DNA from 2 places in the Janthinobacterium lividum genome. Region 2 is predicted to be linked to the other one. Evidence: predicted binding sites of a transcription regulator. Region 2 holds the regulator's gene; the other holds the start of a gene.

Region 1 (5,019 bases), 610 kb from region 2:
TCCAGATTGGCTTCATTAGTGTGTGCGTCCCGCAATGGATTTCATGGGTGGGATACCTCCTCGCTTATGGCAAGGGTAGAACGATCCTGAAATCGGTGTATCCAGGCCGGCTTTCGCACTCGATCACGCCCAGGTGCTGTTGCACGAAGGTTTGCGCCAAGGTCAGTCCCAACCCGCTGCCGCCTTCCCTGCCCGACACCAGCGGGTAGAAAATCCGGTCGCGGATCTGGGGTGCGATGCCCGGTCCATTGTCAATGATATGCAAGTCTAATGCCAGGCCGTAACGGACCTTGGCCAAGGTCACCTGGCGCGCCACGCGCGTCTTGAAAATCAGCTCCGCATCGCCCGCCTCGATGCGCTCGGCCAGGGCTTGCGCCGCGTTGTGCGCGATGTTGAGCACGGTTTGTATCAATTGTTCCTTGTCGCCGCGAAACTCGGGGATCGAGGCATCGTAATCGCGCGAAATAGTCAAGCCACTGGGAAATTCGGCCAGGATCAGGCTGCGCACGCGCTCGCACACTTCGTGGATATTCACGTCGCCCACGATATGCGGGCGGCGGTGCGGCGCCAGCAGGCGGTCGACCAGGGTTTGCAGGCGGTCCGCTTCCTTGATGATGACTTGCGTGTATTCGCGCAGCTCGCTCAGGTGCAGGGCCGGCAATTCCAGCTCCAGCAGCTGGGCCGCGCCGCGGATGCCTCCCAGCGGGTTCTTGATTTCATGCGCCAGGTTGCGGATCAGCTCCTTGTTGACCTGGCTCTGGTCGAGGATGCGCTCCTCGCGGTCGAGCTTTAGCTGCTGCACGTTTTCGCGCAGCTCGATCAGCACGCCGTCGCGCGGCGCGTCGAGCGCGCTGATGATGCTGTGCACGCGCAGCGGTTCGCGCCCCAGGCGTTCCAGGCTCAGGTCCTGCCGCAAGTCGGAAAATTTATGTTCGAGCGCCTGCGCGCAAATACCGGACAGCTCGTCGGGATTGAGGAACAGCGCCGTCAGCTTTTGCCGCGACAGGGCTTTCAATGAGCTTTCCAGCAGGTTTTCCGCCGCCGCGTTGGCATAGCTGATGCGGCCGTCGCCATCGAGCAGGATCACGGCTGAAGCGAGCAAATCAAGGCCGGCCAGGTGGGCGGGACGGCTGGAATGGTTGTCTGGTGTCATGTGCTTTACCGAATATTCGCGATCTCGCGTTTCAGGGCCTCGACGTTCTGCTGTGTTCGGCTAATGTTGTCCTTCAACTGCGCCACCCGTTCCTGGTATTTCGCATAGTTGCGCTCATTGCCCTGGCGCTCGGGCTGGCCGGCGTTGAATTCCAGGCGCTGGGCCGCCAGTTTCAGTTCTTCGCTGCGCAATTCGTCCTGCAGGATCTGGCGCCGGTCCAGGTCGCGCGCGCGCTGCTCGGCGCCATCGACCTTGGGAAACGCGCCGGCGGCAGGCGCCGGCGTGGCCGCCGCCTGCATGGCGGGCCGGGCAGGCGCGCCGGCCAGCGGCGCCGTCTTGCGTGGCGGCTCCGTCATGGCGCCCGGTAAATCGAGCAACTGGCAATGCGCGCCGGCCCGCTTGTCCGTGTACGTCTTGTGTCCCTGCGCATCGGCGCACACATACAGCTGCCCGTGCGCCTGTGCCGCCGCGCCCAGCAATCCTGCCATCAGCACCATTCTGTAATGCTTGGTCAATCTTCACTCCTGTCGGCACATGCCGCATCGTTCCTGGGCCGACTATACAACACCGCACGATCACCGCATTGGCGTACTGCATAAAAAAACGCGGGCAAGACCATCGCCTCACCCGCGTTTTTTATTCACTACCGGCACATTGCCGGCATGGCGCCATTACAGCGAGTAGTACATGTCGAACTCGGCAGGATGCGTGGTCATGCGCATGCGCTGTACGTCCTGCATTTTCAGTTCCAGGTAAGCGTCAATCATCGAATCGCTGAACACGCCGCCACGGGTCAGGAACTCGCGGTCCTTGTCCAGTGCGTCCAGAGCTTCTTCCAGCGAAGCGCACACGGTCGGGATCAGTGCGTCTTCTTCCGGCGGCAGATGGTACAGATCTTTCGAGGCGGCTTCGCCCGGATGGATCTTGTTGGCAACGCCGTCCAGACCGGCCATCAGCAGTGCGGCGAAGCACAGGTACGGGTTCGCCAGTGGGTCCGGGAAGCGCGCTTCGACGCGGCGGCCTTTTGGATTGGCCACGTGCGGGATGCGGATCGAGGCGGAACGGTTTTTCGCCGAATACGCCAGTTTCACTGGGGCTTCGTAGCCTGGTACCAGACGCTTGTACGAGTTGGTGCCCGGATTCGTGATCGCGTTCAGTGCCTTGGCGTGCTTGATGATGCCGCCGATGTAGTACAGGGCGAAATCGGACAGGCCGGCATAGCCGTCGCCAGCGAACAGGTTTTTGCCATCTTTCCATACGGATTGATGCACGTGCATGCCCGAACCGTTGTCGCCAACGATAGGTTTCGGCATGAAGGTGGCGGTCTTGCCATAGCTGTGCGCCACGTTCCACACCACGTATTTCAGGTTTTGCGTCCAGTCGGCGCGCTCGACCAGGGTCGAGAACTTGGTGCCGATTTCATTCTGGCCGGCGCCGGCCACTTCGTGATGATGTACCTCAACCGGGATGCCCAAGGACTCAAGGATCAGGCACATTTCCGAACGCATGTCCTGGAAGCTGTCCACTGGTGGCACCGGGAAGTAACCGCCCTTGACGGTAGGACGGTGGCCGCTGTTGCCGCCTTCGATGTCCTTGCCGGTCGACCACGAACCTTCGTCCGAACCGATCTTGACGAAGCAGCCCGACATGTCGATCTTCCAGCGCACGCTGTCGAAGATGAAGAATTCCGGCTCAGGGCCGAAGTAGGCGGTGTCGCCCATGCCCGACGATTTCAGGTAGGCTTCGGCGCGTTTCGCGATCGAGCGCGGGTCGCGGTCATAGCCCTTGCCGTCCGACGGTTCGATCACGTCGCACTGCATGAACAGGGTCGTTTCTTCCATGAACGGATCGATATTGGCCGTGTTTGGATCCGGCAGCAAGATCATGTCGGACGCTTCAATGCCTTTCCAGCCAGCGATCGAAGAACCGTCAAAGGCGTGGCCCGACTCGAATTTGTCCATGTCGAAGTGCGACACGGGAACCGTCACGTGCTGCTCTTTACCACGGGTATCGGCAAAGCGGAAATCAACGAATTTGACTTCGTTTTCTTCTACCATCTTCAAGACTTCTGCGGCTGTCATTGCCATGCGTATCTCCTAAATGAATGTGGGGTGAGCCGACCTTAGTGCGTCTGGGCTGATGAAGCGAAGCAAACATTGCGTGCCACCAAAACTCATAAGGATCATAGCAGATTCCATGCCAGCTCCAGGAGCCCCCTGGTGCCGACAACAAAATTACTGCCATCCCAGTGAAAGTTTCATGCCCGCGATTTTCCTGCTGCGTTTGCGTCAAATCAAGAATGCACTATGCAAGTGCAAAAAACGAATAACGCACCATTATCGTGCATTTTGTATGAATTTCTGGAAAATGCCTCGTTGTGGTGCAAAGACTGTGCACCATGGTTTCCCGTTTGCGGGGCGCGGACAGCGCACTATAATCGTACACACCTGCCCACTTTCATCGAGGACGCCATGACTACCGCCGCCGACATCCTGACCACCGCCCGCAGCCGGGCCAATGAAGGCACGCCGTATGCCGGCGCCGTCACGCCGCAGGAAGCGTACGACCTGCTGCAACTCGACGCTGCCGCCAAGCTCATCGATGTACGCACGAATGCCGAGCGCGACTGGGTCGGCCGCGTCGACATCGCCGATACCCAGCATGGTGCGGTGCAGTGGGCCACCTACCCGGGCGGCGTGCCGAATCCCGACTTCCTCGCACAACTGGCGGCCCAGGCCGGCAAGGATGAGGTGCTGCTGTTCCTGTGCCGCTCCGGCGTGCGTTCGCGCCATGCCGCCAAGCTGGCGACCGAGCACGGCTACATGAACTGCTTCGACATCCTCGAAGGCTTCGAGGGCGACAAGGACGCCGATGGCCACCGCAAGCAGATTGGCGGCTGGTGCAAGGCGGGGTTGCCGTGGCTGGGCGCCTGACACCAGGAACAACGGAACCGCTGCCGATGACGGCCACGCGTCGTCCAGAGGCAAGTCCCGCGCTGGCTTGATGCTTCAGGCCGGCTCGCCCGCCTCGGGCGCCGGGTGCTCGCCCATCAGGGTCAAGATGCGCTTGCGCACGAAATTGATGTGGCTGCGCAAGCCATACAGGCCGTCCGCGAACGACAGCGGTATCGAGATCTGGTTGACCATTTCCTCGATCTGGTCCAGCCGTTGCAATTGCGCCGCATAGACTTGCGCGCGCTGCGCTTCCGGCACGTCTTCCAGCGCCTGCTCCACCGTGCGCAGCTGGCCGTACCAGCGGTACACGCGCGAGCGGATGCGCCACACGTACAGGGGCGGCACCACGCGCGACAGGGGCAGGATCAAGGCGCCCAGCGCCACCACCAGCACCCACATGCGGTCGAAGAAATTGGCCAGCCAGAAACTCATGTAGCGCTGCAGCACAGGCGCGCCATCCTTGTAGAATTTCAGCGCTTCCGGCGCGACGGGAATCTCCGTGTAGCGCGCGGATGGGAACTGCCCCTGCTGCTGGAACCAGCCCGTGCCGCCATGGATGCCGGCCGCCGCCTGCACGAACAGGTCGACCAGGGCAGGATGCAAGTCTTCGCGCGCGACCAAAGTCGCGGTCGGCGCGATCAGGTGATAATCCTGCGCGGGAATGTTCTGCCCCAGGTCGACGATGCCGCGCGGCAAGACGACGTGCGTGAGGAAAGGCAGGCGCCGCGTGTACGCTTCCGCCTGCGAAAAGTCAAACAGCTTGATGCCCGGCGTTTGCAGCAGCATCTGGATCAGCGGCGCTTCCGGCGCCGAGCTGAACACGAGACCATCGATGCGCCCTTCCAGCAGCTCCACCGTGGCAGGCGTATTCTGCAAGTCGCTCACCGTCAAGTCCTTGGCTTCGACGCCATT
Region 2 (5,019 bases):
CTGCTGGAAGTGCGGGGCCTGGGCTTGCTCGATATCAAAGCCATCTTTGGCGAAACGGCCGTGCGCCGCAAGATGCGCCTGAAACTGATCGTGCATCTGGTGCGCCGCAACGCGCTGGAAGAGGAAGTCGAGCGCCTGCCGTTCCTGTTCCCCACGGAAGACGTGCTGGGTTTGCCCGTGCGCAAGGTCGTCATCCCCGTCGCCGCCGGCCGCAACATCGCCGTACTGCTGGAAGCGGCCGTGCGCAACACGATTTTGCAACTGCGCGGCATCGATACCTTGCAGGAGTTCATGGAGCGGCAACGACTCGCCATGAGTGGCGATTAATATTGCCAAGGAGTTCGCCCTTGCAAGGGCGAACCGTTACGCAGGCACGCAGCTGTGCTGCGTGAATTCCCTGCTGCACCAACGACTCGCCATGAGTGGCGATTAGCAAGTAGGTCGGATTAGCGCGGCAACGCCGTGCGTAATCCGACGACATTGTTGGCCCATGCCGCGGTGTCGGCTTACGCGCGACGCGCTAAGCCGACCTACGGTCGTGACGAGAGCGCCCTGCCAATCCCGGCAATATCACATTCCAAATTGCAATAATTTGTAAAGATAATTGCCTTGGAAGCAGAGCGCCGATCTTTATTGTATGATCGGCGTATGCATATCGTCCTTATCACCGGAATATCCGGCTCCGGTAAATCCGTCGCGCTCAATGTGCTGGAAGATACCGGCTACTATTGTGTCGACAACCTGCCGCCGGCCTTGCTGCCCAGCCTGGTGCAGACCCTGCTCGACGAAGGTACACCGCAACTGGCCGTCGCCGTCGATGCGCGCAGCGCCGAGTCGCTGACCAGCCTGCCGCACAATGTGGCCCTGCTGCGCGACCAGGGGCATGACGTCAAGGTCATGTTCTTGACGGCCACCACGCATTCGCTGGTGGCGCGCTTCTCGGAAACGCGGCGCAGCCATCCGCTGTCGCACGAATTGCGTCCGAACCAGAATCCGGCCAGCCGCCGCACGCTGATCGAGTGCATCTCGGAAGAACGCGAACGCCTGTCAGCCATCGAACAGCTGGGCCATGTGATCGACACGTCGGAACTGAGCGCCAACAAGCTGCGCGCCTGGATCAAGGATATCGTCGCCTCCGAACGCGCACCGCTGACCCTGTTCTTCGAATCGTTCGCCTTCAAGCTGGGCGTGCCGCTGGACGCCGATTTCGTCTTCGACGTGCGGGCCTTGCCGAATCCCTATTACGACCTGGCGCTGCGCCCGCTCGACGGCCGCGATGCGCCCGTGATCGCCTTCCTCGACGCGCAGCCGAGCGCGCTGGAACTGCTGGCCGACATCCGCGCCTTCATCGAGAAATGGTTGCCGTCATTCAAGTCCGACAACCGCAGCTACCTGACGGTGGCCCTGGGCTGCACGGGCGGCCAGCACCGCTCCGTGTACATGGCGGAGCGGCTGGCGCAGTATTTCGGCCCGAATGAACGCGTCGTCCTGCGCCACCGCGAACGCAGCTAATTAGTCGAGGTGGCGCAGCGGATGCGCCGCGGCTGGCCAGACGGTGGCAAAGAAGCGCGCCACCATGGCCGCATCGACGTCGTCCAGGCTGGCAGGGTTCCAGCGCGGTGCATTGTCCTTGTCGACCACCAGCGCGCGCACGCCCTCAAGCACTTCGCCATGTTCGAAATTGTGGCGCACCACCGTGCGCTCCAGGCGCAGGCAATCGGCCACGCCCAGGTGGGCGCCCCGCTGCAGCAATTCCAGGGTCACCGACATCATCAAGGGCGAACGCAGGCGCATGGCCGCCAGCGCCTTGGCCGCGAACGCGCTGTCATCCTGCGCCAGCGAGGCCATGATGGCGGCCACGGAAGGGGCGCCGAAATGGCGGTCCAGCGCCGCGCGCGCCGTGGCCAGGGGAGACACCCCCGCCTCGGCCTGGAAAGGCGCCGCCAGCGCCTTGATAGCCACCGGCAAGGCATCTCCCCGCGTCGATTCGAACAGGTCCAGCAGCGCCCCCATCTGCGCCTCAGGCACGTAGACATCGGCCAGCCCCGTGTACAGGGCATCGGCCGCGTTGATCGTCAAGCCCGTCAAGCCCAGGTACAGGCCCAGCTGGCCGGCCAGGCGGGATAGAAAATAACTGCCGCCCACGTCGGGAAACAAGCCGATATTGACTTCCGGCATGGCCATGCGCGTGCGGCCCGTCACGATGCGCAGGCGGTTGCCGGGCCCGGCTTGCGCCACGCCCATGCCGCCGCCCATCACCACGCCATCCATCACGGCAATATACGGTTTCGGATAGAAATGAATAACATGGTTTAAAGCGTATTCTTCCGTAAAGAAATCCTCCAGCAAGGCGCTGCCGCCTTGCGGCGTGGCCAGGCCCGCATCGTAAAAGAAACGGATGTCGCCGCCGGCGCACAGGGCTTTTTCACTGCTGGAGCGGATCACCACGGCGTCCACCTGCGGATCGTCGCGCCAGGCCAGCAGGGCCGCGCTCAGGGCGCGCACCATCTCCAGCGACAGGGAATTCAAGGCTTTCGGACGGTCGAGCACGATATGGCCCGTGCGGTTGCGGATGGAAGTCTGGACGAAGTCGCTCATGGCAGGCAGGAAAGAAGTGAAAGTGCAAACATTTTAGCCCCTGCGCGGCGAACATTGCGCTCAAAAGGTCCAGGCGCAAAAAAGGGCGCAAGATGTGCGCCCTTAGTTGATCACAACTGCTGGAAGCGGGTGGCCTTAGACGGCGACGACGGCTTCTTCCTCGGAGTTGTCTGGCAGATGCTTGATCGCCTCTTTACCGTGCCCTTGCACTTTGGTTTTGTATTTCATCACTTGCCTATCGAGCTTGTCGATCAGGGTATCGATCGCGGCGTACAGGTCGTGCGCCAAGCTTTCCACATAGACAGTCTTGCCGCTCAAACGCAGGTTGACTTCAGCCTTTTGACGTTTTTCTTTCTCTTTGAGGTTATCCACGGTCAGAATCACGGCGATATCGATGACTTGATCGAAATGACGTTTCACGCGCTCCAGCTTCGTTTGTACGTATTCACGGATGGCTGGTGTCACTTCGAGATGATGTCCGCTGATGGTGAGATTCATACACACTCCTAAAGATGATCGGGTTCGTGCGGTCCATCCTATCCGGCCCGCAGAGGAACCGAAAAAAACTTACAAACACTTACGCAGGCTCACTGGCGGAATTTTCAACGCTTCCCGGTATTTGGCAACAGTACGTCGCGCAATCACCATGCCTTGTTCCCCCAGCATGTCCGCAATCTTACTGTCGGATAAAGGATTTTTAGGGTCTTCTGCTCCTGTCAGTTGCACGATCAATGCCCGTATCGCCGTCGATGACGCTTCGCCCCCCGCTTCGGTGGCGACGTGGCTACCAAAGAAATATTTCAACTCGAACATGCCGTGCGGGGTCAGCATGTACTTTTGAGTTGTTACCCGCGAGATAGTACTCTCGTGTAAACCCAGTGTATCAGCTATTTCACGGAGCACAAGGGGACGCATGGCAACGGCCCCATGCGAGAAAAAGTTCTTTTGTCTTTCTACTATCGCCTGCGCCACGCGCAGGATCGTGTCGAAGCGCTGGCGCATATTCTTGATCAGCCACTTGGCTTCCTGCAACTGTGCGCCCATGGCGCCCTCGCCCTTGCCCTGCTTGAGCAAGTTGGCGTACATGGCATTGACGCGCAGGCGCGGCATGACATCGTTGTTCAGCGTGACTTGCCAGCCATTGCGCGCGCGCTTGACGACGACGTCGGGCACCACGTAATCGGACACGTCCGAGGCGAACACGGCGCCCGGATGCGGATTGCACTGGCGAATCACCGTCTGCGCTTCGCGCAAGTCTTCATCGTCGCAATCGAGGGCTTTTTTCAGCTTGTTGAAATCGCGCTGGGCAAACCAGGCCAGGTGCTTTTCCACGATGACGAGGGCCATGCGGCGCGTCACCATGGCGATGTGCGGCAAACGCTTGATTTGCAGCGCCAGGCATTCGGAGGCATTGCGCGCGCCCACGCCGGGCGGATCGAAACTTTGCAAGAGAGACAAGGCCGTGCGCATCTCGTCAGCGTCGATTTCCAGCTCTTCCGGCAGGCGCGCCAGGATGTCGTCGAGCGACTCTTCCAGGTAGCCATTGTCGTCGAGCGCATCGATGATCAGCTCGACCAGCGCGCGGTCGCGCAATTCGAGTACCGTCACGCGCATCTGCTCCATCAGGTGTTCGCGCAGGGTACAGTGATGGGCCTCCAGTTGCGGGCGCGAATCCTCGTCGTCGGGCGCCTTGCCGCGGCTCGCCTCGCTCCAGTCGCTGTCGCCGCCATCCGCGGCGGCAGGACCCTCGCCGGCATCGCCGTCAAAGGTTTCCGCTTCGGCCGGCGCTGTGGGCGCTTCCTGGCCTGGCGGCTGGGGCGGCGCTTCGGCCGGCGCTGCCGTGGAACTCAAGGCGCCATCGGACAGCAGGCGCAGCGAGCGGTCGAGCGGATCATCGAGGCGCTCGAGCAAGGGATTGTCCGTCAGCAATTGCTCTAGTTCCTGATGCAATTCCAGGGTAGACAATTGCAACAGGCGTATCGATTGCTGCAACTGCGGCGTCAGTGCCAGGTGCTGCGAAGTGCGCAGCTGCAATGATTGTTTCATTGGCTTACATGCGGAAGTGTTCGCCCAGATAGACCCGGCGTACCGACTCGTTCGCGATGATGTCGTCGGGGCGTCCCGACGCCAGTACCGAGCCCTGGTTGATGATGTAGGCACGATCGCAGATACCCAGCGTCTCGCGCACATTATGATCGGTGATCAGCACGCCGATATTGCGCTCCTTCAAGAAACGCACGATGCGCTGGATCTCGATCACGGCGATCGGATCGACGCCGGCAAACGGTTCGTCGAGCAGCACGAAACGGGGATCGGTGGCCAGCGCGCGGGCGATTTCCACGCGGCGGCGCTCGCCACCGGACAGGGACAGGGCCTGATTCTCGCGCAGCTTTTCAATCTGCAAGTCAGCCAGCAATTTAT

The links. Region 2 encodes sigma-54, which starts transcription at its own class of promoters, with help from an activator protein. Its sites were predicted from a motif close to TGGCANGNAANCTGCTTT; they were not measured.
Region 1: a site for sigma-54 is predicted at 3,338-3,355, ahead of glnA (type I glutamate--ammonia ligase). Genes of this name have one in related genera too.

The regions. Positions count from the first base shown of each region.
Region 1 is NZ_CP139976.1:1,417,117-1,422,135, reverse strand. It holds gene ntrC (nitrogen regulation protein NR(I)) at 1-16, opposite strand, end outside; gene glnL (nitrogen regulation protein NR(II)) at 65-1,153, opposite strand; gene U0004_RS06435 (DUF4124 domain-containing protein) at 1,159-1,668, opposite strand; gene glnA (type I glutamate--ammonia ligase) at 1,825-3,240, opposite strand; gene U0004_RS06425 (rhodanese-like domain-containing protein) at 3,625-4,086, shown strand; gene U0004_RS06420 (TAXI family TRAP transporter solute-binding subunit) at 4,162-5,019, opposite strand, start outside.
Region 2 is NZ_CP139976.1:810,897-815,915, reverse strand. It holds gene hprK (HPr(Ser) kinase/phosphatase) at 1-327, shown strand, start outside; gene rapZ (RNase adapter RapZ) at 649-1,512, shown strand; gene U0004_RS03595 (enoyl-CoA hydratase/isomerase family protein) at 1,513-2,598, opposite strand; gene hpf (ribosome hibernation-promoting factor, HPF/YfiA family) at 2,734-3,096, opposite strand; gene U0004_RS03585 (RNA polymerase factor sigma-54) at 3,166-4,644, opposite strand; gene lptB (LPS export ABC transporter ATP-binding protein) at 4,649-5,019, opposite strand, start outside.